2 regions of the Heyndrickxia sp. FSL W8-0496 genome follow, and region 1 is predicted to be linked to the other one. Evidence: a T-box and tRNA genes for the amino acid it is inferred to sense, from the RefSeq annotation. Region 1 holds a T-box; the other holds one or more tRNA genes.
The links. A T-box is a leader RNA that pairs with one kind of tRNA and senses whether it is charged. The one in region 1 lies ahead of ileS (isoleucine--tRNA ligase), so its partner is inferred to be a tRNA-Ile.
Positions count from the first base shown of each region.

Region 2: it has a tRNA-Ile gene. The T-box ahead of ileS (isoleucine--tRNA ligase) is inferred to sense a tRNA for this amino acid. The anticodon was not compared.

Region 1 covers NZ_JBBOXX010000001.1:3,259,506-3,275,021, forward strand. The annotation lists gene NST63_RS16405 (RluA family pseudouridine synthase) at 1-221, opposite strand, end outside; gene lspA (signal peptidase II) at 193-678, opposite strand; gene NST63_RS16415 (TraR/DksA family transcriptional regulator) at 783-1,064, opposite strand; gene ileS (isoleucine--tRNA ligase) at 1,200-3,971, opposite strand; T-box leader at 4,122-4,358, opposite strand; gene NST63_RS16425 (DivIVA domain-containing protein) at 4,405-4,911, opposite strand; gene NST63_RS16430 (YlmH family RNA-binding protein) at 5,144-5,920, opposite strand; gene NST63_RS16435 (YggT family protein) at 6,178-6,438, opposite strand; gene NST63_RS16440 (cell division protein SepF) at 6,444-6,887, opposite strand; gene NST63_RS16445 (YggS family pyridoxal phosphate-dependent enzyme) at 6,920-7,597, opposite strand; gene pgeF (peptidoglycan editing factor PgeF) at 7,598-8,416, opposite strand; gene NST63_RS16455 (YlmC/YmxH family sporulation protein) at 8,636-8,908, opposite strand; gene sigG (RNA polymerase sporulation sigma factor SigG) at 9,072-9,848, opposite strand; gene sigE (RNA polymerase sporulation sigma factor SigE) at 9,990-10,709, opposite strand; gene spoIIGA (sigma-E processing peptidase SpoIIGA) at 10,885-11,811, opposite strand; gene ftsZ (cell division protein FtsZ) at 12,061-13,212, opposite strand; gene ftsA (cell division protein FtsA) at 13,357-14,640, opposite strand; gene NST63_RS16485 (small basic family protein) at 14,775-15,137, opposite strand; gene NST63_RS16490 (DUF881 domain-containing protein) at 15,280-15,516, opposite strand, start outside.
Region 2 covers NZ_JBBOXX010000001.1:288-15,803, reverse strand. The annotation lists gene NST63_RS00070 (YaaC family protein) at 1-52, shown strand, start outside; rRNA gene rrf (5S ribosomal RNA) at 98-214, opposite strand; rRNA gene NST63_RS00060 (23S ribosomal RNA) at 285-3,227, opposite strand; tRNA gene NST63_RS00055 (tRNA-Ala) at 3,445-3,520, opposite strand; tRNA gene NST63_RS00050 (tRNA-Ile) at 3,535-3,611, opposite strand; rRNA gene NST63_RS00045 (16S ribosomal RNA) at 3,762-5,314, opposite strand; gene NST63_RS00040 (HD-GYP domain-containing protein) at 5,707-6,783, opposite strand; gene gyrA (DNA gyrase subunit A) at 7,064-9,562, opposite strand; gene gyrB (DNA topoisomerase (ATP-hydrolyzing) subunit B) at 9,628-11,550, opposite strand; gene remB (extracellular matrix regulator RemB) at 11,611-11,841, opposite strand; gene recF (DNA replication/repair protein RecF) at 11,853-12,971, opposite strand; gene yaaA (S4 domain-containing protein YaaA) at 13,008-13,223, opposite strand; gene dnaN (DNA polymerase III subunit beta) at 13,437-14,576, opposite strand; partial or broken gene dnaA (chromosomal replication initiator protein DnaA) at 14,787-15,516, opposite strand, start outside.

The DNA of each region.
Region 1 (15,516 bases):
TGAACATCAAGGATCTCTGGTTCAGGGATATCAATGACAATTTGATCATTAATCGTGCATTTATAATTTGCTTTAATTTGTTTTCCATTTACTTTAACATGTCCATCTTTAATCCATTGCTGAACTTGTGAACGGGACCATTCTGCATTCATAGTGGAAATAATCTTGTCGATACGTTCGTTATTCTCACTTTCAAGAATGATGTGTTCCATTTTTTCCATATGTTTTCTCCTTTGATTTACGCTCTTCTATAAGCATTTGAATAAGTAGTAGAATCACACCAATCGTTAAGCTTGCATCAGCAATATTGAAAATTGGAAAATCAATAATTCTGGCATAAAGAAAATCCACTACTTCTTGGCGAATTAATCGATCAATAAAATTCCCAATTGCCCCCCCTAACATAAAGGCAAGACTGATTCCTAATAAGGGTTTTCCTTTTGCATATTTATAAAGATAATAAATAATTCCACCAACAACAATGATGGTAATCAAATAAAACAGCCACATTTGGCCTTCTAAAATCCCCCATGCTGCACCTCGATTTCGATGGGAAGTGATGGAAAATACATCTTCAATAATATTAATACTTTCTCCTATTTCCATATTTTTAACGACCAACATTTTTGTTATTTGGTCTAATGCAATTACAAATAAAGCCAGTATGTAATAAATCACAAAGGATACCCCCGTATCTACTTTTTCATTATAATTATATAGTTTTACGATTCTTCTTTTGAATTGTAGCATACAGGGGGATTTTAGAAAAGTTTAAGATGTACTCAACTATAAGGTATGGATATTTTCCCATATGACCATAGTTGATTCCATTCATCGGAGGATTTTAATGTAGGTATTGTTTCCAGCCATTCTTTCGGGATTGGATCACCACTGTGCTCACACTTTCCATAATTACCTTTATTCCATTTAGAAAGGGCTGTATGAATATCTTTTAATTCTTCATTAATCATATCTTTAATTAATTCGTCCTTTGTCTCATATGCACTTAATTCAGCTTTTAGATCATGAAGTAAATAAAATAATTGATCATCATTTCGGCACATTGAAATTCCCTCCTTTAATGAATTAATGTTAGTTTACCCGAATCATGATAATGATGATGGAGTAAGTCTTTCATGTAGTTACATAAAATAGAAAACCCTCGAAGATTTACCTTCAAGGGTTTTTTAGCAATTATTTTATTGAACATTTTCATAAGATTCTTTAACAACTGAAGCACAACGTTGGCATAAGGTTGGATGATTCTCGTCCTCACCTATTTCAGTTGTTACAATCCAGCAGCGTTCACATGTCTCACCTTCAGCTTTTTCAACAACAATTGCTGCATGTTCAAGTTTTACAGCATTTTCAGGAGCATCAGCGATCGCTCCACCTACCTCAAATCCAGAAACAATAAATAATTGCTTCATGTTTTCAGAAATGGAATCTAATAATTGTTTCATTTCATCATTCACATATACAGTCATTTTTGCAGTTAATGATTTTCCAATAACTTTTTCATTGCGCGCTTCTTCTAGTGCCTTTAGAACATCATCACGTAATTTTAAGAAATTCTCCCATTTTAATTCTAATTCCTTAGCATTTGGAATTTCAACATATTCAGGCATATTAGTAAGCTGAACACTAACTTCTTCAATGCCAGGGATATAGCCCCAAACTTCATCAGCTGTGTGTGGAAGAATCGGTGTTAAGAGCTTAGTTAAAGCTGTTAAACATTCATATAGAACGGTTTGCATCGCCCGACGTTCTTCATTATCTTTTGCTTCAATATATAATACATCTTTTGCAAAGTCTAAATAAAATGAACTTAAATCTAGGGTACAGAAATTATTAACATTATGGTAGATCGTTGAATATTCATAACCTTCATAGGCATTTCGAACTTGTTTAATTAAATTATTTAATTTCACAAGCATAAATTGATCTACTTCACGAAGGTCCTCATACTTAACTTTATCAGTTGCAGGATCAAAATCTGATAAATTTCCTAATAAGAATCGGAACGTATTTCGAATCTTACGATATACTTCTGATACTTGTTTTAAAATAGCATCTGATACACGGACATCTGCTTGATAGTCAACAGATGCTACCCATAAACGAATGATGTCTGCTCCTAGTTGATTGACTACCTTTCCAGGCAAGATCACATTTCCTAATGACTTACTCATCTTTCTGCCTTCACCATCAAGGACGAAGCCATGACTTAGAACACCTTTATACGGTGCTTGACCTGAAACGGCAACAGAAGTAGTTAATGATGAATTAAACCATCCACGATACTGATCAGATCCTTCAAGATAAAGATCTGCAGGACGCTGAAGATCATCACGTTCAACCAGTACACCTTGATGGGATGAACCTGAATCGAACCATACATCCATAATATCCGTTTCTTTTGTAAATTCCCCATTTGGACTACTTGGGTGTGTGAATCCCTCAGGCAATAGATCCTTTGCTTCACGTTCAAACCAAATATTTGACCCGTGCTCACGGAATAAATTAGAGATATGCTCGATTGTTTCATCAGTGATGATCGGATCACCATTTTCTCCATAAAATACCGGGATTGGTACACCCCACGCACGTTGTCTTGAAATACACCAATCGCCACGGTCACGGACCATATTAAATAGGCGCGTTTCGCCCCAAGTTGGTACCCATTTTACTTCCTTTATAGCTTGTAATAGTTCTTCACGGAACTTATCAATAGATGCAAACCATTGCGCAGTAGCTCGGAATATAACAGGTTTCTTCGTTCTCCAATCATGCGGATATGAGTGTGTGAAGAAGTTTAATTTTAGTAATGCTCCAGCTTCCTCTAACTTCTCAGTAATCGGCTTATTTGCTTTATCATAGAATAATCCTTCAAAGCCAGGTGCTTCAGAAGTTAAAACTCCCTTATCATCAACTGGACATAAAACATCTAACCCATATTTTTTACCTACAAGGAAATCATCTTCCCCATGACCTGGAGCTGTATGAACACATCCAGTACCAGATTCTGTTGTCACATGGTCACCTAAAATCACTAATGAATCTCGATCATATAATGGATGTTTAGCTACAACATATTCTAGCTCTTTCCCTGTAACTGTTTGAACAATTTCAGGAGATTCCCATTCTAAAACTTCAGAAACCGTTTCTAGTAATGCTTTCGCAATTACATATTTTTCGTTATTAACGCTTACTACTACATAGTCAATTTCCGGATTTACTGCAATTCCTAAATTGGCCGGAATTGTCCATGGAGTCGTCGTCCAAATAATAATCTTTGTATTAGCTTCTAATACACCTTTTCCATCTTTTACTTCAAAGGCAACATAGATAGATGGAGATTTAATATCTTTATATTCAATTTCTGCTTCGGCTAAAGCAGATTCACTAGAAGGAGACCAGTATACAGGTTTCATTCCTTTATAAATATATCCTTTTTTAGCCATCTCACCAAAAACCTTAATTTGTTGTGCTTCATATTCAGGTTTTAAAGTGATATATGGATTTTCCCAATCTCCACGTACACCTAAACGTTTAAATGCTTCACGTTGATTATCAACTTGTTGATAGGCATATTCTTCACAAAGTTTACGGAATTCGGCAACAGACATTTCCTTACGTTTGACACCTTTGTTCGTTAATGCTTGTTCAATTGGTAAACCATGTGTATCCCATCCAGGAACATATGGAGCATTGAATCCTGTCATTGATTTAAATCGAACGATAAAATCCTTTAATGTTTTATTTAATGCATGCCCCATATGAAGATCGCCATTAGCATATGGAGGTCCATCATGAAGGACAAATAATGGTCTACCTTTTGTATGCTCTTGCACCTTTTCGTAGATATTAAGTTCCTTCCATTTTTCTTGAATTTCCGGTTCGCGTTTAGGTAGGTTTCCTCGCATTGGAAATTCTGTTTTTGGCATTAATAACGTATCTTTATAATCCATATTACTTCCTCCTTGATATCACAGGGACCAACAATTTGAAAAATCCCGAATTCACTATACACATCATTGCCTATTTAGAACTATTCTATAGGCTTTTTTCTTACTTTTGTATGGATATGTTTAAACAACAAAAAAACCTTCACATCCCTGTAAAGGGACGAGAAGGTTTTCCCGCGGTACCACCCTAGTAGATAATCATTGATTATCCGCCTCTTAGCATTCGTATCGTGAATGATTCGCTATTATCTACTAACCATAAAGGTGTTCAATTCAAGAACTCTAGGGTGATGTTCCAATTATTTGCTTATACCAAGCTTTCACTATCCTTGGTTCGCTATATATTATAAGACATGTAAATAATTGTACTGTCCCTGTCATCGTTTAAAATATTAGTTTTATAAATTATATGTGAAATAATTTCATTTCGTCAAGATTATTTCATTTCTTCTTCAAGATTTAATTCTGTAGCATCAATTTCAAATTCCATTAAATGGTCCCAATCATCATTTTTTAACAAATCTAATTGAGCTTCGATTAACATCTTAAATCTTGTACGGAAAACCTTTGATTGCTTTTTCAATTCTTCAATTTCTAAAGCAATTTTTCTAGCCTTTGACAATGCTTCATTAACAATTCTATCTGCATTTTTCTCAGCTTCTCTAATAATTAACTTCGATTCCTTTTGCGCATTGCCACGAACTTCCTCAGCCGCTTCTTGAGCAACAACTATAGACTTATGCAGTGTTTCCTCTATGTTGGTAAAATGTCCTAAGCGTTCATTAAGAGAGTTTAACGTTTCTTCCAACTCTTTTTTCTCACGAATGATAATTTCATAATCCTTAATAATTTGGTCGAGGAATTCATTTACTTCGTCCTCATCATATCCTCGAAAACCTCTACTAAATTCTTTATTATGTATATCCAATGGTGTTAAAGGCATTCTGCCACCTCCACAATGTATTCAAATTTAATCTTTAATAACTTGTATGATTAAGTCCCAGAAACAAGACCAGAAAACATTTTATCTATAATCAATAGATATCAAGGCGCTTGCCTTTAGCTTCAACGCTAGCCCCTGAAAGTTAAAAACTTCAAGCTAAGACGGTTGAACTCTTAACTCTATTATACCGATATTCGACAGTTTGTGGGGATTTTCCTGCAACTTTTTCAAATTATTTCAACACACCAGCTTTTATTCGCCATTTTTCTTTTTTGGTTTTCCCGTCGAATGAAAGCAGCTTACACCTTCCATGTCCTCTTGCAGACAATACGTCCCCTTCTTCACAAATAAAGGCTGATTGTTCCACAATCCTCCAATTTATTTTTACCAAACCATGGGCTATAAGCGTTTGTGCTTTTTGTCTAGAAATATTGTATACAGAAGATAGAACAGCATCCAAACGTAATGAACTCACTGTCGTTTGAATTTCTTGCCAAACTTCTCCAGTTGATATTGCATCACTTAGCGGGATTTCTAGAAGTTGAATGGATGTTTTACCGATCTGTTGGAACTCAAGCTTAATATAATCCAGCAATTCTTTTGCAATAAAAAACTGTATACGCTCATTTTTGCATAAAATATCGCCAAACTTTTCGCGTTTTAATCCAATAGACATAAGCGTCCCCAACACCTGTCGATGCGTCAATGTAACAAATTTGGATGGATATTTTACTTCTAGTAAAGCAATTTGGTAATCTTCAGATGATGGAGAATAGTAATCTGGATATAGGAGAACTCTGTTTCGCTCACAATCAGAATTCCCACCAAAAATCCCGTATTTCACACTTTGTTCATTGCCAATGATTGATTTCAGAATATGTATTTGCCGAGGATCTAAAAAATCAATTAGCTTTGGTGCATAACGATCTTCGACAAACTGTTTCCATTGAATGACTTGATCAATAAAATCTTTTTCCTCTGATCTAAAATGTTGATATATATTATCCATAAATACCTCTTATACTTATTGATTACTATAGAAAAAGAAGACTGTTTTCGTATAGTTTGTTGGTTGTGTAAAAGCCAAACTGCCGACTTTTACGCTCAATAAAGGAATCCAGCGATTCATATGGAGTTTGTAGCAGCTCATTTCTCAGTAAAAGAAAGGTGTAAGGTCTTCGGTTGATGATTTTACGTTAAAACTCACTTAAATAGCAACAATGTTTGAGATAAGAGCCAAAAAGAAAAAGGTAGTATGATTACTACCTAGATGGTCCATAAATAAATCTGTCTAATCCCATAGCTAGCTAATCTTAATACGATAATAGCTACAATTGGAGAAATATCAATCATCCCAATAGGTGGAATAAACCTCCTAAATTGTTCTAAATAAGGTTCACAAATTCGCCCGAAAATTTGTCCAATAGAAGATTGTTGAGCATTAAACCATGACATAAAAATATAAATAATAATAATATACGAGTAAATTTTAACTGCTTCTAATAAAATAGTTACTAAAAATAACATTCCTTTTAAGACCACCTCGAATCAAATTCACTATGTTGAATTAAATCGGAAATATTCCCTGATACTTCTACATTATCTGGAGTACATAAGAATATATCCGTACCAATTCTTTGGATATCTCCACCAATTGCATAGACTGTACCACTTAAGAAATCTATAATTCTTTTGGCTTGATCATGCTCAATTCTTTGCAAATTAACAACGACAGCTCGTCTATTTTTTAAATGATCTGCAATATCTTGAGCTTCTGCATAAACCCTTGGTTCAAATAAAATCACTTTAGAAGATGAAGACTTTTGAACACTTTGGAGGCTCACTACATTTTGCCTCTGATTAGCAGGCTTTGTATATTGTTCCCGCTCTGGCTCACTATCCATCTTTTCTTCTTCTGTATATTCATATTCATCATCTAATAAAAAAAATGATTTCAACTTTGTTTTTATCCCCATGTTCACACCTCCAATAAGATGACCTGCTTATTTCATCCTTCATCGCCAACTAATGACGTACCAATTCGAATATATGTAGCACCTTCTTCAATCGCTATTGTATAGTCATTAGACATTCCCATTGATAATTCATTACATGGTGCATAATCAAGCTGTAATTCTTGAATTTTCACTTGAAGTTCTTTCAATCCACGAAAACTTTGACGAATGATTTCTACATTTTCAGTCAGTGGTGCCATTGTCATTAAACCAATCACTTTAATGTTTTCGAAATCTTTTAAATCATGTATAAAATTTACCACATTCTCTGGACTAATGCCATGCTTAGATTCTTCCCCTGATACATTAACCTGTACAAAACAAGATATTGGCTTATTGGCACGCTTATTTATTTCTTCTGCCAGAGAAAGTCGGTCTAGGGAATGAATAAAAGATACTTTATCAATAATATTTTTGACTTTTCTAGTTTGCAAAGAGCCTATGAAATGCCAAACTGCATCGTTTCCTATTGTTTCCCATTTATTTAATAGACCTTCATCACGATTTTCTCCCAAATTGTTAACCCCTGCCTGAAGTGCTTCCTGTGCACGTTCAGTTGTTACATATTTCGTAACTGCAATAAGTTTAATTTCTTCCGAGTTTCTATTAGATCTTTCACATGCTGCTTTAATTTTTTCATTAATGATTGAAAGATTTTCAACCACTTTCATTTAAATATCTCCTTTCAAACCAATAAAACTAAGCATTCTTCCTGTTTTTCCATGATCACGTCGATGAGAAAAAAATTCTTGATGATCACAACTCGTACAATAATTAGTGAGTTCAATATTTTCCAGTTTAACTCCTGCGTTTAAAAGAATCATTTGATTTAATTTTTTTAAATCTAAATGATATTGTCCACCAGATATTTCTTGGTATGGACAATCATCTTCTACCCAGGTATTTACTTTCTCAATCACTCGATCATCGACGATATAACAATTTTTGCAAATAGATGGACCAATTACCACGTTAATTTCTTCTGGTTTAATTCCTTCCTGATTCCATTTATCAACCATTTCTTTGGCAATCCCATTTACTGTTCCTTTCCAGCCTGCATGAGCTATGCCAATAATATGATGATTTGGCGCGTAAAAGAATAAAGGCACACAATCAGCAAAACAAAGAGTGAGAAGAATATCTTCTTCCCCTGTAAATAGTCCATCAGTCCGTTGGATACTGCTTGAATAATCAAGTGCTCCTTTTCCAGCATCAGCATGATCCACTTTTGCTATATATGTATCGTGTGTTTGCTCGGCTCCTATCCAATGATCAAGGGGGAATCCAAGCTTCTTAGAAAGTAGTTTCCGGTTTGATTGTACACTCTTTTTGTCATCACCTACATGAAATCCAAAATTTAATGAGGCATATTGTTCTTCACTTTGGCCGCCTAGCTTTGTTGTAAATCCAGCAATTAGCCGGGAATTTATCTGATTCCAATTTTCAATGATAAAAAACTCTTTCTCTTTTTTTTGGAAAGGTTCGCTCATAATCGTAACTCCTAATAAGGTTCTTAACCTTAGATTCTTTTTTATAGTTTATCACAGATTACGTTTTGGTTCATTCAAAAACTGTAAACCAATCACTCGTTCAAAAAGAGATTGTGACAGATAAAGAGGAATTGAGGAGAAAAAATGTGTCTCAAGACCTGTGTTTGAGACACATAAATGGTGGAGAACTGAATAATCTGTCTCAAACCTAATCATTGATTATTTCGGTTCTGATAATTGTTGTTGCATGTAATTTTGATCACGAAATCTAACAAGAATGACGTCCGCGCCAATTTTTACAATATTACTCCATGGTATAATGAATTCCTCCTCTTTCCCAAAGAATCCTAATATTTTTCCAGAACCTCCAACGATAATACTGTCTATTTTTCCTGTATCTAGATTAATATCAATATCACCCACATTTCCTAATTTTCGGCCATCAGAAATACTCACCACATCTTTTACTTGGAATTCTGATATTCTCACCAAATTTACCACTCCTTAAAAATCATTCCAATCAATGATATTACATGTATATGCTTTAGTTGATTTTTTTAGGAATGGCTTTAGTTGATCTTCTCAAAAGAATAAAATAGCTTTCATTAAAATAATGTAGGACAAGTACCCCGCCAAAAACGGGATACTTGTCCTACTATTGGATATTCTTATTCATTTGTTTAATGGCAGCCTTTTCTAAACGTGATACTTGAGCTTGGGAAATACCAATTTCTTCAGCAACTTCCATTTGCGTTTTCCCTTGAAAAAATCGTTTTCTAATAATGAGTTTTTCTCGGTCATTTAACCTGCGCAACCCTTCTTGTAATGCAATTTCTTCCACCCAATTCGTATCACGATTTTTTTCATCACCTAGCTGATCCATTACATAAATAGGGTCTCCCCCATCATTATAGATAGGTTCGAATAAGGATACTGGATCTTGTATTGCATCAAGAGCAAATACAATTTCCTCGTGTGGTACTTCCAATACCTTTGCTATTTCTTCTGCTGTAGGCTCCCTCGATGTTTTACTCATTAGTTTTTCTCGTACTTGCAGCGCTTTATAAGCAATATCTCGTAGTGACCTTGAGACACGGATTGGATTATTGTCACGTAAATATCTACGTATTTCTCCAATAATCATTGGCACCGCATAAGTAGAAAATCTCACATTTTGACTTAAATCAAAATTATCAATTGATTTCATTAGTCCAATACATCCAACTTGAAAAAGATCATCTACATACTCACCACGGTTATTAAAACGCTGTATAACACTTAATACAAGTCTTAAATTACCGTTTACAAGCTTCTCTCTTGCATATAAATCTCCTTCATGCATTTTTTTTAACAATTCTCTCATCTCTTCGTTTTTTAACACAGGAAGCTTTGATGTATCGACCCCACAAATTTCAACTTTATTTCGCTTCAAGTCTTTTCCCCCCCTTATAGGAGCTGCTGTTCAAAATTAAGTATCTCCTTGGGTGGGAAATTTATGCATGAAATGAAATTTGTGATAGATGGTTAAATCCTCTAATTACTGATAGAAATAGCGTTTCAAAAAAATATTTTTTTAAACCATTTTATTAAATTCTTTTTTTAATCGTTTAATGATTCTTTTTTCCAACCTTGATATATATGACTGTGAAATACCTAACATATCTGCTACATCTTTTTGTGTTTTCTCCTCTCCCCCGAGTAGACCAAATCGGAGCTCCATGATTTGCTTTTCACGTGGAGATAATTGATGCAGAGCATTAAATAATAACTTTTTATCCACATTTGCTTCGATGTCTTTTGTAATAATATCCTCTTCAGTACCAAGAACATCTGATAATAATAATTCATTCCCATCCCAATCAATGTTTAATGGCTCATCAAAGGATACTTCTGATCGAATTTTATTATTTCTACGCAAATACATTAAAATTTCATTTTCGATACATCTTGATGCATATGTAGCTAACTTTATTTTCTTTTCAGGGTTAAATGTATTTACTGCTTTTATTAATCCAATTGTTCCGATACTTATTAAATCTTCAATATTGATACCTGTATTTTCAAATTTTCGGGCAATGTATACAACTAATCTTAAATTTCTTTCAATGAGCAAAGATCGTGCAGCCATATCACCTTTTGGCAGCTTTTCTAATAAAACTTCCTCCTCTTCTTTTGTTAGGGGTGGTGGCAATGCTTCACTTCCACCAATATAATAGATTTCATCTGTTTTTAACCCCAATTTTAAAAGTACTTTGTACCAATAATAAGATAATTTTATTTTTAATTTTTTCATCTCATGTCCTCCTTCTAAATAGATAATCTTAGGAGTATAGTTATAGTAACAATTGAATTTAACTTTTTTTCGTTTAGGCAAGAGTTACAAACATCTAATACCACTAAAGCCTAGTTGGTATAGCAGGCAGCAGTGCTTATACAAAAGCAACAAACTATATGAAAGCAGCCTTCGTTTAAGATACTGATTTTATTGAGATACCTGTTAACATTTTGGGATGAACGATGCATTGGAATGCATCTTCACTTGATAAGGCATGATTTGAAAATGATATTAACGCTTTTTGTACATTCCATCTTTCATGATCTTTTTGAATAATCATTTGATCTGGTTTATACGCAAGCAAAAGTTGATTTCCTTTATTAACAGTCTTTGCGGGTATGAATCGAACTCTTTCACTCCAATCAGAAGGTAATTCCGTTTTCCCTTGCAAAAAATTCTCTGAATGCTCTATAGCCTCTATAATTTCTATAGGAAGCTCGTTTCTAAATGATTGGGTTGAGATGATCATTACAGGCTGCCTTGATAATGGATCGTAAAGCTGGTTTCCACTATCTATAAGACCTTTCACTTGAATAGAAACTCCATTTATCTCGACCATGACATCTACTAATTGATCAAATTGAATGGTCGTTATTTCAAATGTTTCAATCCTTTTCTTAGAGAAATACCACGCAATTGGAATGCCAAATAGTATGAACAGCCAACTAATCGGATCACCAAATCCTCTAACTGATGCTAGGAACACTGAACTTTGCAATTGAAAATCAAATTGAATAAAATAATGAACTCCGATTAAAATGCCACCAGTTAAAAAAGTAACAAAATAAAAGGTAAGAACATTGGATATAAAATATTTCAAGCGTTTATAACCAAAAACTGTAAAGACCATTACGAAGGAAAAAAGTAATTTGATGAATGGGTTTCCTGCATAAGCTGATAACGGAGTCAGACTCATAACAATTAGTAAAGATCCGATTAAACCTCCAAGTAAAAGCTTCCATTTTGATATTGGACGTTTCATTATAATGGCAGTTATCCAGAGTAGCATCACGTCTACAATGAAGTTTAAAAGCCATATCACGTCCATATAGACGACCAAACCTATCCCCCCAATTGCTATGTTTTTTTATTCATACCAGCTTTTCTTAATGGTATCGTACATACCTGTTTGAAGTGTGTCATTTCTTGTATGGGAAATTAGAGAAGTTTTCAAGATTTCGTTCGAATTTTGTCAAATTAAAATTCGTTGTCTAATGACCTTAAATAGGGGCTATCATAAGAATTTTGAGGATAAAAAAAAGAATTGTCTGGTAAGGGAGTGACCCCTTATTAGACAATTCTTTCTTTCTTATTGATTTCTACGATTTCTATTTCTTAAAAATGTAGGGATATCTAAAGTATCCTCCACTTGTTGATTTACTTGTCGAATAGGTTCCTGTACTTCTTCACGCTTCGGTTCACGTTCACGTTTAACCGTTGGATTAACAGGTTGTTTTTGCTGTCCAACACCGAAGGATGGTCTACTTACAGGCTTTTGCTGTCCAATTTCTTCTGTAAATCCTGTTGCAATAACTGTTACAACAATTTCATCTTTTAGATCTTCATTGATTACTGATCCAAAAATCATATTTACTTCCTGATCAGAAGCAGAAGCAACAATATCGGCTGCCTCTTGAACTTCGTAAAGACTTAGATTTACTCCACCAGTAATATTCATTAACACGCCTTGTGCTCCATCGATTGATTTTTCAAGAAGTGGAGAAGAAATTGCCTTTTTCGCTGCTTCTGCAGCACGATTCTCACCTGTTGCCACACCAATACCCATAAGTGCAGAACCCTTATTGGTCATTATCGTTTTAACATCAGCAAAGTCAAGATTAATTAATCCTGGAGTTGCGATTAAATCTGAAATACCTTGAACCCCTTGACGAAGTACATTATCTGCCTCACGGAATGCTTCAAGCATTGGAGTACTCTTATCAACAATCTCTAATAATCGATCATTAGGAATAACGATAAGGGTATCTACTGCTTCCTTCATTGAAGCAATACCGCCTGCAGCTTGTGTTGCACGTTTTCTACCTTCAAAAGAAAATGGTCTTGTAACAACACCGACAGTTAAAGCACCTAAATCTCTAGCAATTTGTGCAATGACAGGTGCCGCACCAGTTCCTGTTCCGCCACCCATACCAGCAGTAACAAATACCATATCTGCTCCTCTTAAAGCTTCTTCAATTTGTTCCTTGCTTTCTTCAGCAGCCTTTTTTCCTACTTCAGGATTAGCCCCTGCACCTAATCCTCTCGTCAATTTTGCACCAATTTGCATTTTTATTTCAGCTTTTGATAGATTTAAAGCTTGCGCATCAGTATTAACAGCAATAAATTCAACACCTTGAACATCATGTTCGATCATACGGTTTACAGCATTATTACCGCCACCGCCTACGCCTATTACTTTTATCGTTGCTAATGAATCTAAATTTGTATCGAATTCCAGCATGACAGATCCTCCTAATTCGTCCATATTTCAACAAGATATTCTTTTTCTTAAACGGCTACATCCGAAATATCATTGAATATTTTATATCATTTTTTAATTATAAACTTAACCTGTGTCCAACTATTTAATTTGTTAGAAAAAGCTTTACTCAAAAAAGTAGCCAAAGAATTTTTTCATTCTTGTCGAAATTTTCTCTTCTGGTTGTTTTTCCGTTTTTTGCTTTGGTTGCGGCTTTTTAGCTGACTTTTTTTCGACATGTTCAAAATGAGCAGGTGCTGCACTGACATTTCGCCCTTGCAATCTAGCATTCTTATAAGCATATTGGATCAATCCAACCGCAGTAGTATATTGAGGTTCTCTTACACCAATATAATCAGGTATTGCTATTCTTACACGGTTTTGAAATACCGAGGCAGCTAATTCCATAACACCTGGTAAATTGACACTTCCACCGGTTAATACAATTCCACCAGGGAGATCTACCATTCCCATGCGTTTCAACTCTTCTAAAACAAAGTCAAAAACTTCTTCTAATCTAGCTTCTATAATATCAGATATTTCTAATTGATTAAATTGCTGATGTTGATCGCTACCTATAATTGGGACACTAAATACTTCATCAGCTTCTGCATCTTCACTAAAGGCATGTCCATTTTTTACCTTAATTCGTTCAGCATCTTCCGTTGAAGTTCTAAGTACAATCGATAGGTCCTTTGTGATATGTTCTCCGCCTATCGGAAGTACACTAGTGCTTTTTATAAAGCCATTTTCAAAAACAGCTAGAGTGGTAGAACCTCCTCCAATATCGATTAAAACAGTGCCAAGGTTTTTCTCATCTTTAGATAAAGCTACTGCCCCTGCTGCTAATGGTTGAAGGACAATTTCAGTTATTTCTAAACCTGCCCTTTCAACACAACGTAATGTGTTATGTAATATAGTTTTTGATCCTGTGACAATGGTGCCTTCCATTTCCAAGCGAACCCCTATCATTCCACGTGGATCATTTATTTCATCTAACCCATCAACAATAAATTGTCTAGGGATTACATTAATAATTTCTCGTTCAGGTGGAATGGATATGACTTGTGCCGCATCCATGACCCTTGCCACATCTTCATCAGTTATTTCTCGATTTTCACTCGAAACAGCAACTACCCCATGACAGCTTTGAAGCATCACATGGTTTCCTGCTATTCCAACAATGACATGATTGATATTCATGCCTATCATTCTTTCTGCTTGCTCAACTGCTTTTCGAATAGATTTAACTGTTTCATCTATATCAACAATAGAACCTTTTCTAATTCCTTCGGATTTTACATTCCCAACACCAATGATATTTAGCGAGTCATTTACCATCTCACCAATAATCACTTTAACGCTGGATGTACCGATGTCAAGACTTACATATATTTCATTGTTGTTCATACCATGGCACCTCCCTTTGCTAAATTTCTTTGCCACATTCATTTTTTTATTTTAATCATTAGTTATCAAACATTATCTTTTGAATATATAATATAAAATAATTCGACATATGAGAAGAATTCCCTTTAAAAAGTTTAACTTTTTTTCATATTTCCTTTTTTAGTCGTCCATTTAGCAAGTAATATTCTCCGTATAACTGCAATATTTTGAAACAGTCTTACTCCAAAGGCAAATATTGCAGCTAAATATAAGTCTACACCAAGATGAACTCCTAGAAAAGCTAAACTTGCAGCAAGAATTATATTAAAAAAGAAACCTGAAACAAAAACCATCGTTTCGTAGATGTTTTGAAGATAGGCTCGAATCCCCCCAAATAATGTGTCTAATGCCGCTAGAACAGCTATGGAGAGATAGTTGGCATATTCTTCAGGGATACGGATATCTGTTAATAATCCTAAAATAACCCCTATTATTAGACCAAAAACTGGTAGCCACATTTCCACCCTCTCCTTTTTTACAATTAGGCTACTATCATGATTCAAAAATATTTTTCCAATATATCTTCAATCAATCAAGTGTACGAATACAAAAATCTCCTAAAGAAAATCAGTAATTGAACAATCCATGCGACATAATCCACTATTTAACGGGCTTCATATAACGAATTCTAATGCTATCATCATACGCCGGTATACTAATTGATTCCTCTGGTTTTCCTATCATTACCTGTAAATTATCAACAAAAAATTCATCAATAACAGGTGAAACCTGAATTCGGTTATAAAGTTTATCTGCTGATTCACTATTTTCTGCAATAACTTTAACCTCAAGTGGGTATTGATTAATGGAATGGCCATTAATCTTTGTATCACCATT
Region 2 (15,516 bases), 3.3 Mb from region 1:
AGCAGAGAAAACACCCTATTTAATCTTCAAATATTTACAAAGCAAACTCTAAAGTGCATACAAAAAAGCACAGAGAACAAGCTCTGTGCTTACAATTGCCTGGCAACGTCCTACTCTTGCAGGGGGAGAGCCCCCAACTACCATCGGCGCTAAGAAGCTTAACTTCCGTGTTCGGGATGGGAACGGGTGTGACCTTCTTGCCATAATTACCAGACTATATTTTGTTAAGGGTTTATTCCCTCAAAACTAGATATATAAAGAAGTGTAATAACCTTAAATCAAATTAGGATAAGTCTTCGATCTATTAGTATTCGTCAGCTCCATGTGTCGCCACACTTCCACCTCGAACCTATCAACCTGATCATCTTTCAGGGATCTTATTTAGATAAACTAAGGGAAATCTCATCTTGAGGGGGGCTTCATGCTTAGATGCTTTCAGCACTTATCCCTTCCGCACATAGCTACCCAGCGATGCCTTTGGCAAGACAACTGGTACACCAGCGGTGCGTCCATCCCGGTCCTCTCGTACTAAGGACAGCTCCTCTCAAATTTCCTACGCCCACGACGGATAGGGACCGAACTGTCTCACGACGTTCTGAACCCAGCTCGCGTACCGCTTTAATGGGCGAACAGCCCAACCCTTGGGACCGACTACAGCCCCAGGATGCGATGAGCCGACATCGAGGTGCCAAACCTCCCCGTCGATGTGGACTCTTGGGGGAGATAAGCCTGTTATCCCCGGGGTAGCTTTTATCCGTTGAGCGATGGCCCTTCCATGCGGAACCACCGGATCACTAAGCCCGACTTTCGTCCCTGCTCGACTTGTAGGTCTCGCAGTCAAGCTCCCTTGTGCCTTTACACTCTGCGAATGATTTCCAACCATTCTGAGGGAACCTTTGGGCGCCTCCGTTACCTTTTAGGAGGCGACCGCCCCAGTCAAACTGCCTGCCTGACACTGTCTCCCACCCCGATTCAGGGGTGCGGGTTAGAATTTCAATACAGCCAGGGTAGTATCCCACCGATGCCTCCACCGAAGCTGGCGCTCCGGTTTCAAAGGCTCCTACCTATCCTGTACAAGCTGTACCAAAATTCAATATCAAGCTGCAGTAAAGCTCCACGGGGTCTTTCCGTCCTGTCGCGGGTAACCTGCATCTTCACAGGTACTATAATTTCACCGAGTCTCTCGTTGAGACAGTGCCCAGATCGTTGCGCCTTTCGTGCGGGTCAGAACTTACCTGACAAGGAATTTCGCTACCTTAGGACCGTTATAGTTACGGCCGCCGTTTACTGGGGCTTCAATTCAAAGCTTCGTCTTGCGACTAACCTCTCCTCTTAACCTTCCAGCACCGGGCAGGCGTCAGCCCCTATACTTCGCCTTACGGCTTCGCAGAGACCTGTGTTTTTGCTAAACAGTCGCCTGGGCCTATTCACTGCGGCTCTCTCGGGCTTGCACCCTAACAGAGCACCCCTTCTCCCGAAGTTACGGGGTCATTTTGCCGAGTTCCTTAACGAGAGTTCTCTCGCTCACCTTAGGATTCTCTCCTCGCCTACCTGTGTCGGTTTGCGGTACGGGCACCTTTCACCTCACTAGAGGATTTTCTAGGCAGTGTGGAATCAGGAACTTCGGTACTAAATTTCCCTCGCCATCACAGCTCAAGGTATCTGGTGACGGGATTTGCCTCGTCACCCCTCTAACTGCTTGGACGCACTATTCCAGCAGTGCGCTTACCCTATCCTCCTGCGTCCCCCCATCGTTCAAACGGTGAAGAGGTGGTACAGGAATATCAACCTGTTGTCCATCGCCTACGCCTTTCGGCCTCGGCTTAGGTCCCGACTAACCCTGAGCGGACGAGCCTTCCTCAGGAAACCTTAGGCATTCGGTGGAAGGGATTCTCACCCTTCTTTCGCTACTCATACCGGCATTCTCACTTCTAAGCGCTCCACCAGTCCTTACGGTCTAGCTTCGCAGCCCTTAGAACGCTCTCCTACCACGGACATCATAAGATGTCCATCCACAGCTTCGGTGATACGTTTAGCCCCGGTACATTTTCGGCGCAGAGTCACTCGACCAGTGAGCTATTACGCACTCTTTAAATGGTGGCTGCTTCTAAGCCAACATCCTGGTTGTCTAAGCAACTCCACATCCTTTTCCACTTAACGTATACTTTGGGACCTTAGCTGGTGGTCTGGGCTGTTTCCCTCTTGACTACGGATCTTATCACTCGCAGTCTGACTCCTAAGGATAAGTCATTGGCATTCGGAGTTTGTCTGAATTCGGTAACCCGATGAGGGCCCCTAGTCCAAACAGTGCTCTACCTCCAAGACTCTTACCTTAAGGCTAGCCCTAAAGCTATTTCGGAGAGAACCAGCTATCTCCAAGTTCGATTGGAATTTCTCCGCTACCCACACCTCATCCCCGCACTTTTCAACGTGCGTGGGTTCGGGCCTCCAGTAAGTGTTACCTTACCTTCACCCTGGACATGGGTAGATCACCTGGTTTCGGGTCTACGACCTCATACTTAATCGCCCTATTCAGACTCGCTTTCGCTGCGGCTCCGCCTCTTCAGCTTAACCTTGCATGAAATCGTAACTCGCCGGTTCATTCTACAAAAGGCACGCTATCACTCTGCATAAAGCATAGAGCTCTAACTACTTGTAGGCACACGGTTTCAGGTTCTCTTTCACTCCCCTCCCGGGGTGCTTTTCACCTTTCCCTCACGGTACTGGTTCACTATCGGTCACTAGGGAGTATTTAGCCTTGGGAGATGGTCCTCCCTGCTTCCGACGGGATTTCACGTGTCCCGCCGTACTCAGGATCCACTCTGGAGGGAACGAAGTTTCAACTACAGGGTTGTTACCTTCTTTGACGGGCCTTTCCAGACCTCTTCATCTACTCCGTTCCTTTGTAACTCCGTATAGAGTGTCCTACAACCCCAAGAGGCAAGCCTCTTGGTTTGGGCTTCTTCCGTTTCGCTCGCCGCTACTCAGGAAATCGCAATTGCTTTCTCTTCCTCCGGGTACTTAGATGTTTCAGTTCCCCGGGTCTGCCTTCCTTACTCTATGTATTCAAGCAAGGATACTACCCCATTACGGGCAGTGGGTTCCCCCATTCGGAAATCTCCGGATCAAAGCTCGCTTACAGCTCCCCGAAGCATATCGGTGTTAGTCCCGTCCTTCATCGGCTCCTAGTGCCAAGGCATTCACCGTGCGCCCTTACTAACTTAACCTACGGCCAATGATAAGCTTCGAATCTCTTCGTCAACTCACTCATTCGCATCCTCACGTATGTGTAATACGCTGCGGTGCTCCTTCGTTCGTTTCCTCGATCTTCTCGCTTCTCCTTGCCCTTACAGTTTAAAAACTACTTAATGGATTCATCCATAAAGTGGCGATTCTCGGTTATTACTTGGTTACTTCTTATATTATCTAGTTTTCAAAGAACAATGGTGGAGCCTAGCGGGATCGAACCGCTGACCTCCTGCGTGCAAAGCAGGCGCTCTCCCAGCTGAGCTAAGGCCCCAAAAAATGTTTATATGGTGGGCCTAAATGGACTCGAACCATCGACCTCACGCTTATCAGGCGTGCGCTCTAACCAGCTGAGCTATAGGCCCACATTTATTAGGAAACAAAAGACAATGGATAGATGAACATACCAAAGTCATGTTTTTATTCATGCATATTTTCTTAGAAGGATTGAACCTTCAAAACTGAACAAAACAGAAGACGTCTGAACCACGTAAGTGGTTTTCCATATTCCTTAGAAAGGAGGTGATCCAGCCGCACCTTCCGATACGGCTACCTTGTTACGACTTCACCCCAATCATCTGTCCCACCTTCGGCGGCTGGCTCCAAAAGGTTACCTCACCGACTTCGGGTGTTACAAACTCTCGTGGTGTGACGGGCGGTGTGTACAAGGCCCGGGAACGTATTCACCGCGGCATGCTGATCCGCGATTACTAGCGATTCCGGCTTCATGTAGGCGAGTTGCAGCCTACAATCCGAACTGAGAATGGTTTTATGGGATTGGCTAAACCTCGCGGTCTTGCAGCCCTTTGTACCATCCATTGTAGCACGTGTGTAGCCCAGGTCATAAGGGGCATGATGATTTGACGTCATCCCCACCTTCCTCCGGTTTGTCACCGGCAGTCACCTTAGAGTGCCCAACTAAATGCTGGCAACTAAGGTCAAGGGTTGCGCTCGTTGCGGGACTTAACCCAACATCTCACGACACGAGCTGACGACAACCATGCACCACCTGTCACTCCTGTCCCCGAAGGGAAATCCCTATCTCTAGGGAGGTCAAGAGGATGTCAAGACCTGGTAAGGTTCTTCGCGTTGCTTCGAATTAAACCACATGCTCCACCGCTTGTGCGGGCCCCCGTCAATTCCTTTGAGTTTCAGCCTTGCGGCCGTACTCCCCAGGCGGAGTGCTTAATGCGTTAGCTGCAGCACTAAAGGGCGGAAACCCTCTAACACTTAGCACTCATCGTTTACGGCGTGGACTACCAGGGTATCTAATCCTGTTCGCTCCCCACGCTTTCGCGCCTCAGCGTCAGTTACAGACCAGAGAGTCGCCTTCGCCACTGGTGTTCCTCCACATCTCTACGCATTTCACCGCTACACGTGGAATTCCACTCTCCTCTTCTGCACTCAAGTCTCCCAGTTTCCAATGGCCGCTTGCGGTTGAGCCGCAAGATTTCACATCAGACTTAAGAAACCGCCTGCGCGCGCTTTACGCCCAATAATTCCGGACAACGCTTGCCACCTACGTATTACCGCGGCTGCTGGCACGTAGTTAGCCGTGGCTTTCTGGTTAGGTACCGTCAAGGTACCGCCCTATTCGAACGATACTTGTTCTTCCCTAACAACAGAGTTTTACGATCCGAAAACCTTCATCACTCACGCGGCGTTGCTCCGTCAGACTTTCGTCCATTGCGGAAGATTCCCTACTGCTGCCTCCCGTAGGAGTCTGGGCCGTGTCTCAGTCCCAGTGTGGCCGATCACCCTCTCAAGTCGGCTACGCATCGTCGCCTTGGTGAGCCGTTACCTCACCAACTAGCTAATGCGCCGCGGGTCCATCTGTAAGTGATAGCCGGAGCCATCTTTCAATTCTCCTTCATGCGAAGGAAAAAGTTATCCGGTATTAGCCCCGGTTTCCCGGAGTTATCCCAGTCTTACAGGCAGGTTACCCACGTGTTACTCACCCGTCCGCCGCTAATCATCAGGGAGCAAGCTCCCATCAGATTCGCTCGACTTGCATGTATTAGGCACGCCGCCAGCGTTCGTCCTGAGCCAGGATCAAACTCTCCAAAAAGATGTTTGATATAGCTCTTTATAAATAAAAGTAATTCATTGACGTTTCGTTTTGTTCAGTTTTCAAAGATCAATCACCTTTAAGCGACTTTTATATATTATCATATATATCATTTCAAGTCAATACCTATTTTAATATAATATTTTTTGAAATTTATATAGTTGATATAAAAGACCAACGAATATTATTCTATCAGATATTATTTGCAAACACAATAACTTTTTTTTAAAAGTCCTAAACTTTTTAGAAGGAAGATTTATATTGACTCTTTTCTATAGCTTTATTGTATAGTTAATAAATTTCTTTATATACTTCACAATTGTTTATTTCATCAAGTTTAGGATATTGAAAGGAGCCATTTTATAATCCTTCCTTCTCACAGAGTTATCTGTTTATGAATAAACTTCCTCTATATATATCTCTCTCATCTTTTCAAGATCTATGGATTCACCGTTATTTAACTTTATTAATGGTCTCGTTAATGCATGTTGTTTAGTGAAAAGAACTACCCCTATCTCTCCATTCGATAATCTTACTCTAGTACCAATAGAAAGTTTTGCTGCCATTAATGATAGTGTGTTTAAAACAGATATATCATATTTTCCAAATTCATCTATTTTCATCATTTCTATAGCTTTTAAAGGGGCAATATTTTTTTTATGGGACCGATTAGAAATTAATGCATGAAATACATCAGCTACTGCTACTATTCGGGAAATTGGATAAAACTGATTTCCTTTTATCCCCATTGGGTACCCGCTACCATCTAATCTTTCATGGTGTTGAAATACAGCTAATTTTGTTTCAGGTTTTAGTAGAGGACTATTTTGAATCATTTTTAAGCTTAAATTTGGATGATCTTGAATTTCCTTATTCTCTTCTGATGTGAGGACACCTGATTTGGTAAGGATTTTTGGGGATATCTTTGCCATACCGACATTTGCCAAGCAGCCAGCTAATGCTGTTTGATAGTAAAGACCTTTATCATAGCCCATTTTCTTGGCTATTAATCCGCTAATAATTCCTACTGCAACAGAATGATCATAAATATAGTTATTCTGGTTAGTAGAAAAGTTTTGAGATGAAATAGAAATATTTTTTTCTTCAGCTTTTTCAAGTAATTTATAAAGAAAATCCCTTACATTAGCAATATCAACTGCTGACCCCGATTGCCATTTTTGAAAATCTATTTTGTACTTCGTTACTGCTATTTCAAAATCCTCTCGAAATGATGAATATATTATCTTCTTTTCTTCTTTACTTTCATATACACGCTCTTCATTTTTTTTCTGATCATGTTTCCTTGTCAATCCTTCAATGATCACTTCCGTTTTCAAGAAAGCCTTTAATACTTCTATATGTTCTGGAGTTATCATTGTTTTTTTAGGAATGATTGGTTGTCCAGTCATCCCCATTACATCTTCTGCTAAAACAGCCCCTACACGTAAGTCTTCAATCGTGACTTTCATTCTTCCCACCCCAATTTTTCATTAACTATCTTTTATAAAGACTCTTTTCTCAAACATTGTTGCTATTTAAGCAAAATTTTAACCAATAACTATCGGCTAAAATCCGCTCCACCTTTCATTTCACTGAGAAAAGAGCTTCAAACTCAATAACAATCGTTGAATCCTTTATTGGGTGTAAAAGCACAACTGCCAGCTTTTACAAAGCAACAATCTATACAAAACCCCTTTTTAAATATTTTATCAAAAAAGAGACATCATAGCGATGTCTCTTTACAAAATTTTACTCTTTCTCTTCGTTCTCAATTAATTCGGATGCTTCCTCTGCTGTATCCTCTGCCTCCAAAGTCTCTTCTTCCTTTTCAACCTTTGCCACTGTAGCTACATGTTCATCCTCACCTAACCGAATGAGCTTGACTCCCTGTGTATTTCTTCCTAATTGGGAGATGTCACTTACCGCCATACGAATAAGAACTCCACCAGCTGTTATAAGCATAAGGTCTTCTTCTCCAGTAACTGTTTTTACTGCTATTAAGCCACCATTCTTTTCAGTGATATTACATGTTTTTAAACCTTTACCGCCACGACTTTGAATACGATATTCAGATGCAGTTGTCCGTTTTCCATAACCATTTATGGTTACAATTAGAACATCATTACTCTCATCTAATATTTCCATGCCAACGACTTCATCATCACCAGAAAGAGTAATTCCTTTAACACCAGTTGCTGTTCTACCCATTGAACGAACATCTACCTCTGGGAATCTTATTAACATACCATTTTTGGTGCCTATAATAATATCTCTATCCCCATCTGTAAGTTTTACAGAAATAAGTTCATCTTCTTCACGGAGATGAATGGCAATCAATCCATTTGTACGTATATTGGCAAAATCAGTTAATGGCGTTCGTTTAGAAATTCCTTTTTTGGTTGTAAAGAATAGGAAGCTATCATCAACAAATTCTTCTACACGAATCATTGTGTTAATCCACTCATCTTTTTCGATACCAAGTAGATTAATAATCGGAATCCCTTTTGCTGTTCTGCTAAACTCAGGAATTTCATATCCTTTAGCTCGATATACTTTCCCTTTATTTGTAAAGAACAGGATCGTGTCATGTGTCGAAGTTGTTAATAAATGTTCAACAAAATCATCTTCATTTGTTCCCATCCCTTGAACCCCACGGCCGCCACGCTTTTGGCTTTTGTAGGTTGAAATTGGGAGACGCTTAATATATCCATTATGTGTTAAACTTATCACAATATTTTCCCGTGGAATTAAATCTTCGTCTTCAATTTGTTCGACTCCACCAGAAACAATTTCTGTACGGCGCACGTCATTAAAACGTTCCTTTATTTCTAACAGCTCTTCACGAATGATTTCTAAGACCTTTTCCTCATCCGCTAAAATAGCTCTTAATTCAGCAATCAGCTTGATTAATTCCTGATACTCTTCTTCAATCTTTTCACGTTCTAATCCAGTTAGTCGTTGTAGACGCATATCAAGAATTGCTTGAGCTTGTTTTTCGGATAATGAAAAATTCTCCATTAAACCGTTTCTAGCTATTTCAGTTGTTTGAGATGAACGAATTAAGCTTATAATTTCGTCAATATGATCTAATGCTATACGTAAACCTTCTAAGATGTGTGCACGTGCTTCCGCTTTACGTAATTCAAACTCTGTTCTTCTACGAATAATTACTTTTTGATGCTCTAAATAATGATATAAACACTGTTTTAAATTTAATACTTTTGGTTGCCCTTCCACAAGAGCTAATAAATTTATCCCAAATGTTGTTTGAAGCGCGGTGTGTTTGTACAAATTATTTAAAAGGACATTTGCATTTGCATCTCTTCTAACATCGATAACAACATGCATACCTTGACGATCAGATTGATCACTTAAATCTGTAATTCCATCAATTTTTTTATCTCTTACAAGCTCAGCAATTCTTTCTACAAGCTTAGCTTTATTCACTTGGTAAGGTATTTCTTTAATGATAATCGATTCTTTACCATTCGGTTTTTGTTCTATTTCTACTCGTGCCCGTAGAGTAATGGAACCACGTCCTGTCTCATAAGCACGCCTGATCCCACTTCTACCAACAATTAAACCCGCAGTTGGAAAATCTGGGCCTGGTATATACTCCATTAGTTCTTGAATTGTAATATCTGGATCCTTACTCAAAGCAAGGACACCATCAATTACTTCTCCAAGCTGATGAGGAGGAATATTGGTTGCCATACCTACTGCAATACCCGATGTACCATTTACTAATAAGTTCGGAAATCGAGATGGAAGAACAACCGGTTCTCTTTCTGATCCATCATAGTTGTCCTGATAATCAATCGTATCCTTGTTTAAATCTCGAACTAATTCCATTGATATTTTTGACATCCGTGCTTCGGTATAACGCATAGCAGCTGCAGAGTCACCATCAATAGAACCAAAGTTACCATGTCCATCAACCAACATATATCGATAGCTAAAATCCTGAGCCATACGAACCATCGTTTCGTAAACCGCGGAGTCACCATGTGGATGGTACTTACCAATAACTTCTCCAACGATACGAGCTGATTTTTTATAGGCTTTATCTGATGTCATTCCTAAATCATTCATTGCATAAAGAATCCTTCGATGTACGGGCTTTAACCCATCACGTACATCTGGAAGTGCACGAGAAACGATAACACTCATGGCATAATCCAAGAAGGAAGTACGCATTTCATGACTAATATTTACTTCTTTAATATTTGATTTCGGTGTTTCAGACATACTAGAACCTCCTTTAAGAGAATCAAGCAACCAGTATCAACTGATTGCTTCTTTGTATTTCGCAATTAAATATCGAGATTTTTCACATAAATGGCGTTTTCTTCAATAAAGTTACGACGTGGTTCGACCTTATCCCCCATAAGCATCTCGAATGTTTCATCCGCTCCTATTGCATCCTCTAAACTTACTTGTAGTAATGTACGATTGGTTGGGTCCATCGTTGTTTCCCATAATTGTTCAGGATTCATTTCTCCAAGACCTTTATATCGTTGGATACCAGGCTTTGGTTGCTGCGGCATTTGGCTAAGCATTTCCTCTAATTCTCGATCACTATAAACATATTCTACTCGTTTTCCTTGTGAAATTTTATATAAAGGTGGTTGGGCAATATAAATATACCCTGCCTCTACTATTTGTCTCATATAACGATAGAAAAAGGTTAATAATAAGGTTCTAATATGAGCACCATCGACATCTGCATCTGTCATGATAACTACTTTATGATAACGAGCTTTAGAGATTTCAAAGTCATCACTAATCCCTGTACCGAGTGCGGTAATAATTGTACGAATTTCATTGTTAGACAAAATTTTATCTAAACGTGCCTTTTCAACATTTAGGATTTTACCACGTAATGGCAAAATCGCTTGAAAATGTCTATCTCTTCCTTGTTTGGCTGAACCACCTGCAGAGTCACCCTCTACGATAAATAATTCACTTATTTTAGGATCCTTTGAAGAGCAATCAGCCAATTTTCCAGGTAAACTTGAAACTTCAAGTGCACTTTTTCTTCTAGTAAGTTCACGCGCCTTCTTCGCCGCCAAACGTGCACGTGCAGCCATTAAGCCTTTTTCAACAATCTTTTTAGCAACAGTAGGATTTTCTAGCATAAATTTATCAAAGTGCTCAGAAAAAACCGCATCTGTAATGGTTCTAGCTTCTGAATTTCCTAATTTTGTTTTCGTTTGTCCTTCAAATTGAGGGTCTGGATGCTTAATTGAGATAATAGCTGTTAATCCTTCTCGAACATCTTCACCAGATAAGTTAGAATCATTCTCTTTTATCAATCCATTTTTACGTGCATAATCATTAATTACCCTTGTCAGGGCAGTCTTAAAGCCAAATTCATGTGTTCCGCCTTCGTACGTATGAATATTATTGGCAAATGAATAAATGCTACTAGTAAACCCTTCGTTATATTGAATAGATACCTCTATAGCTATGCCGTCCTTTTCACCTTCAACATAAATAGGCTCTTCATGGATGACCTCTTTCGTTCTGTTTAGATGCTCTACATAGGATTTGATACCACCTTCATAGTGATATTCATTTCTTTTTGTCTCATCTCTTTTATCTTCAATTGTAAGTTTTAACCCTCTGTTTAAAAATGCAAGTTCCCTTACACGAGTAGCTAAAACATCATAATCATAGACAGTTGTTTCTGTAAAAATTACATTATCAGGTTTAAAATGACTCGTTGTTCCTGTATGATCTGTTTCACCAATTATTTTTAAATCAAAACAAGGAACTCCTCGTTCATATTTTTGATAGTGGATTTTCCCATCACGATGAACATATACTTCAAATTCACTAGATAAGGCATTAACAACAGAAGCACCCACACCATGTAGTCCACCAGATACTTTGTATCCTCCGCCGCCAAATTTACCTCCAGCGTGAAGAACTGTATGAATAACCTCAACAGCAGGTCTACCCATTTTTTCATGAATACCTACTGGAATTCCACGTCCATTATCAATAACTTTTATACTATTATCGTTTTCAATAACAATATTTATTTCATCACAAAATCCAGCTAAGGCTTCATCAATACTATTATCTACAATTTCCCAAACTAGATGATGAAGGCCTTTACTACTTGTGGATCCAATATACATACCTGGACGCTTACGAACGGCTTCCAGTCCTTCAAGAACCTGTATCTGATTTTCATCATAGGATTGTCCTTGCACTTGTTCTTGTTCCATTGGCACTTGAATTCACCTACACTTCCAAAATTTATATTAAAAAGAGTTGTTACTTTTCTCTTAACTTAGTCGTTTTACGAGTGTACCTGAGGCTAAAGGGGAGAGATAATGTTGATGATCGGTAATAACTATGGATTTGAAATCACCTTTTGAAAGATTCAGCATCTTTTTCTTTTCGTTCTTCTGTAGAAATTCTTGAAAAATAGCAGAATCAATGACTGATCCTTTATCCAAAATAGCGATTATTTCATCAGTGCGAACCATTACATCTTCCCCTACATGCAAATACATGTTTACACACCTCACTTTATACGTGACATAAATCCCGCCTCAACTGAAAATGTTGAAGCATCCTTTAATGTTTGATGATCAATACCATCAACACTTGTTGTTGTAACAAAGGTTTGAACCTTTCCTTGGATGGTGTTTAATAAATGCGATTGACGGTAATCATCTAATTCAGATAGAACATCATCTAACAGTAAAATTGGATATTCTCCAATTTCTGAATGAATCAACTCAATTTCTGCCAGTTTTAAGGATAATGCAGTCGTTCGTTGTTGCCCTTGCGAACCAAAGGTTTGTACGTCCCGATTATTCACATTAAAAATTAGTTCATCACGATGTGGTCCTATTAGTGTAACTCCCCGCTCAATTTCCCTTTTACGATTTAAGGAAATCTTTTCTTCCATTTCTTTTAATAGGTTTGACGAATCTAAGTCTTCTGATACATTTATTGAAGGTTTATACTGTATTTCCAGCGTTTCAAGTCCCCGGGAAATACCTGTGTGAATTGGTCTTGCCCATTCTTCAAGTAGTCGAATAAACTCAAACCTTTTCTTTATAACCTTTATAGCAATTTGCAAAAACTGTTCAGTTAGAACATCAAGCATCGTTTCGTCTTTTTGCTTTTGCATTTGGAGTTGTTTAAGATAATGATTTCGTTGCTGCAAAATTTTTTGATACTGACTGATATCATGCAAATAGACTGGTGATACTTGACCAATTTCCATATCAATAAAACGACGCCTAACTTGAGGGCTCCCTTTTACTAAATGGAGATCTTCAGGCGCAAACATGACAACATTCATATTACCAACATACTGGCTTAATTTCTGTTGTTCTATATGATTAAATTTTGCTTTTTTCCCCTTTTTGGAAATGATTAATTCTAATGGGATTGAACCATTAAGTTTTTTTATCCTACCTTTTATTTTAGCATATTCTTGATCCCAGCGGATTAAATCTTTATCATTTGATGTCCGATGTGATTTAGCCATTGCTAAAACATAGATAGATTCCATGACATTGGTTTTACCTTGAGCATTCTCGCCAAGGATGACATTTACATTGTTTTCAAAGGAAATAGACAATGTTTCATAGTTACGGTAATTTTTTAGTTCTAATTCTTCAATATGCATTGATTAACATCCTTTACATGTACCCCACATAATCATTTAATGGGAGACAACAAAGATACCGAACTCAGGTATTTCTACACGGTCACCTACAGATAGTTTTCTACCTCTTCTTTGATCTTGTTCTCCATTTACAAATACATCATGTTCACTCAAAAACCATTTAGCCATACCGCCACTTTGAATGATTTCCGCTAATTTTAAAAATTGACCTAAAGTGATTATATCCGTTTCAATTATTACATTTTTTTCCATGTTATCACTCTTTTCCGCTTCAATATTCCCTAATTTATAATTTTACTAAATAAATGAAATTAATACAATGCTCCTAGAATTAGGCTTTTTTATTAGTTATCCACATGTGGATGAATGGAATATATTCTATCCTTCTTACATAAATTGTGGATAGAACAATTAAAAAATTAAGCGACCCTTTTAACTGAGGGCCGCCGTTTTCTATATTGATTATTAGTATGTTCTGACTGGTAAAATTAGTTGTAAAATTGATTCATCATTAATTGGGTGAATAATAAATGGTCTCATTGCACCAGTAAAACTAATTCGAATCTCAAATCCTTCAAGTGCTTTAAGAGCATCCATCATATATTTGGCACTAAAGGATATCTTTAAATCTTCTCCATTAATTGATTCACTTTGAACTTGTTCAATAACGTTACCAACCTCTGGTGTGTTTGATGAAATTTCAATGATACCAGAATTTAAAGTTGTGAGCTTAACTACATTTGGATTTCTCCCTTCTCTTGCTAAAAGGGAGGCACGATCTATAGCTTGTAAAAATTCTTTTGTATTTATCACGAGATCTGTTTTGCTTTCTGTTGGGATTAACCTTGATGTATCAGGATAATTCCCTTCTAACAAGCGGGAGAAAAATAATAAATGTTTAGCTTTAAATAATATTTGATTTTCAGTAATAACAATTTCCACAGGTTCACTTGTATCATCTAAAATTTTATTCAATTCATTTAAACTTTTACCAGGAATAACAATATTGTAGTCTGCATCATTTGTATATTCAATTGCAGCAGAACGCATTGCTAGACGATGACTATCTGTAGCAATACAGGTTAAATTTCCTGAATCTACTTTCCAATTCACCCCAGTTAGAATAGGTCTAGTTTCTGATGTAGATACGGCAAATACCGTTTGTCTTGTAAGATTTTTTAATATATCTGTTGGGATTTTAATTACATTCTCTTCAGATACTTGTGGTAAATGAGGATATTCTTCAGGATCTAAACCATTTAAGTTAAATTCTGACTTTCCTGAACGTATGACTGTTTGTAATTGATTAATGACTTCAATTTCAATTGTATCCATAGGTAATTTTTTAACAATTTCACTAAAAAATTTAGCTTGTAATACAATTCCACCAGGTGTAAAAATCTCAACTAATTGATTTCCATCTTCTTCATTCGGAATAAATGATTCAATTGATACGTCTGAATCACTTCCAGTTAATGTTACACCTTCAGACGTTGCAGTAATTTTTATTCCTGTAAGAATTGGAATCGTTGTTCTTGGACTAATAGCTTTCATTACATCTTGAACACTTTCAATAAGACGATCACGTTGTATCGAGAATTTCATAATGGTCCCCCCGGAATTTATTTTAATCAGAAACTGATAGTATATTAATTATCTTTTAAAAAATCGTAGTAATAGTAATAGGCCCTGTTAATATGTGGATAACTTCAATAATCAAAGGAAAGACAGCCTATCCACATGTGGACAGACTGTGCATATTTCAAGTAAAGTTATTCACATTTTCCCCAAAAAATAATTGGTTAAAACTTTTTCTTATCCTTTTAGTAAACTTTTAATCTCTTGAATTTTTTTCTCAAGCTGAGAATCAGTTAAAAGTAATTTTGATATTTTTTCATGTGCATGTATGACGGTTGTATGATCACGTCCACCAAACTCTTCGCCAATTTTAGGAAGTGATGAATCGGTTAGTTCTCTAGATAAATACATTGCAATTTGACGAGGAAAGGCAACTGATTTAGTACGCTTTTTTGCTTTAAAATCATCTAATTTTACATTGTATTCTTCTCCAACCAATTTTTGAATATCATGAATCGTGATTACTTTAGGTTTTGAACTAGGAATAATATCCTTTAGTGCATCCGCAGCTAAGTCTGCATTGATATCTTTATTGATCAATGAGGAGTAGGCAACTACACGGATTAAAGCACCTTCTAGTTCTCGAATATTTGAATCGATTTGATTAGCAATATAAAGCATAACTTCATTAGGGATATCTAAACCGTCAGCTTTTGCTTTTTTTCGTAAAATAGCAATTCTTGTTTCGAGATCAGGTGGAGTAATATCTGTAATAAGTCCCCATTCAAAGCGTGATCTTAAACGATCCTCTAATGTTGGTATTTCTTTAGGTGGGCGATCACTTGATATAACAATTTGTTTGCTTTCTTCATGTAGGGCATTAAAAGTATGGAAAAATTCTTCTTGAGTTGATTCTTTTCCTGCAAGAAATTGAATATCATCTATTAGGAGAATATCAACATTTCGA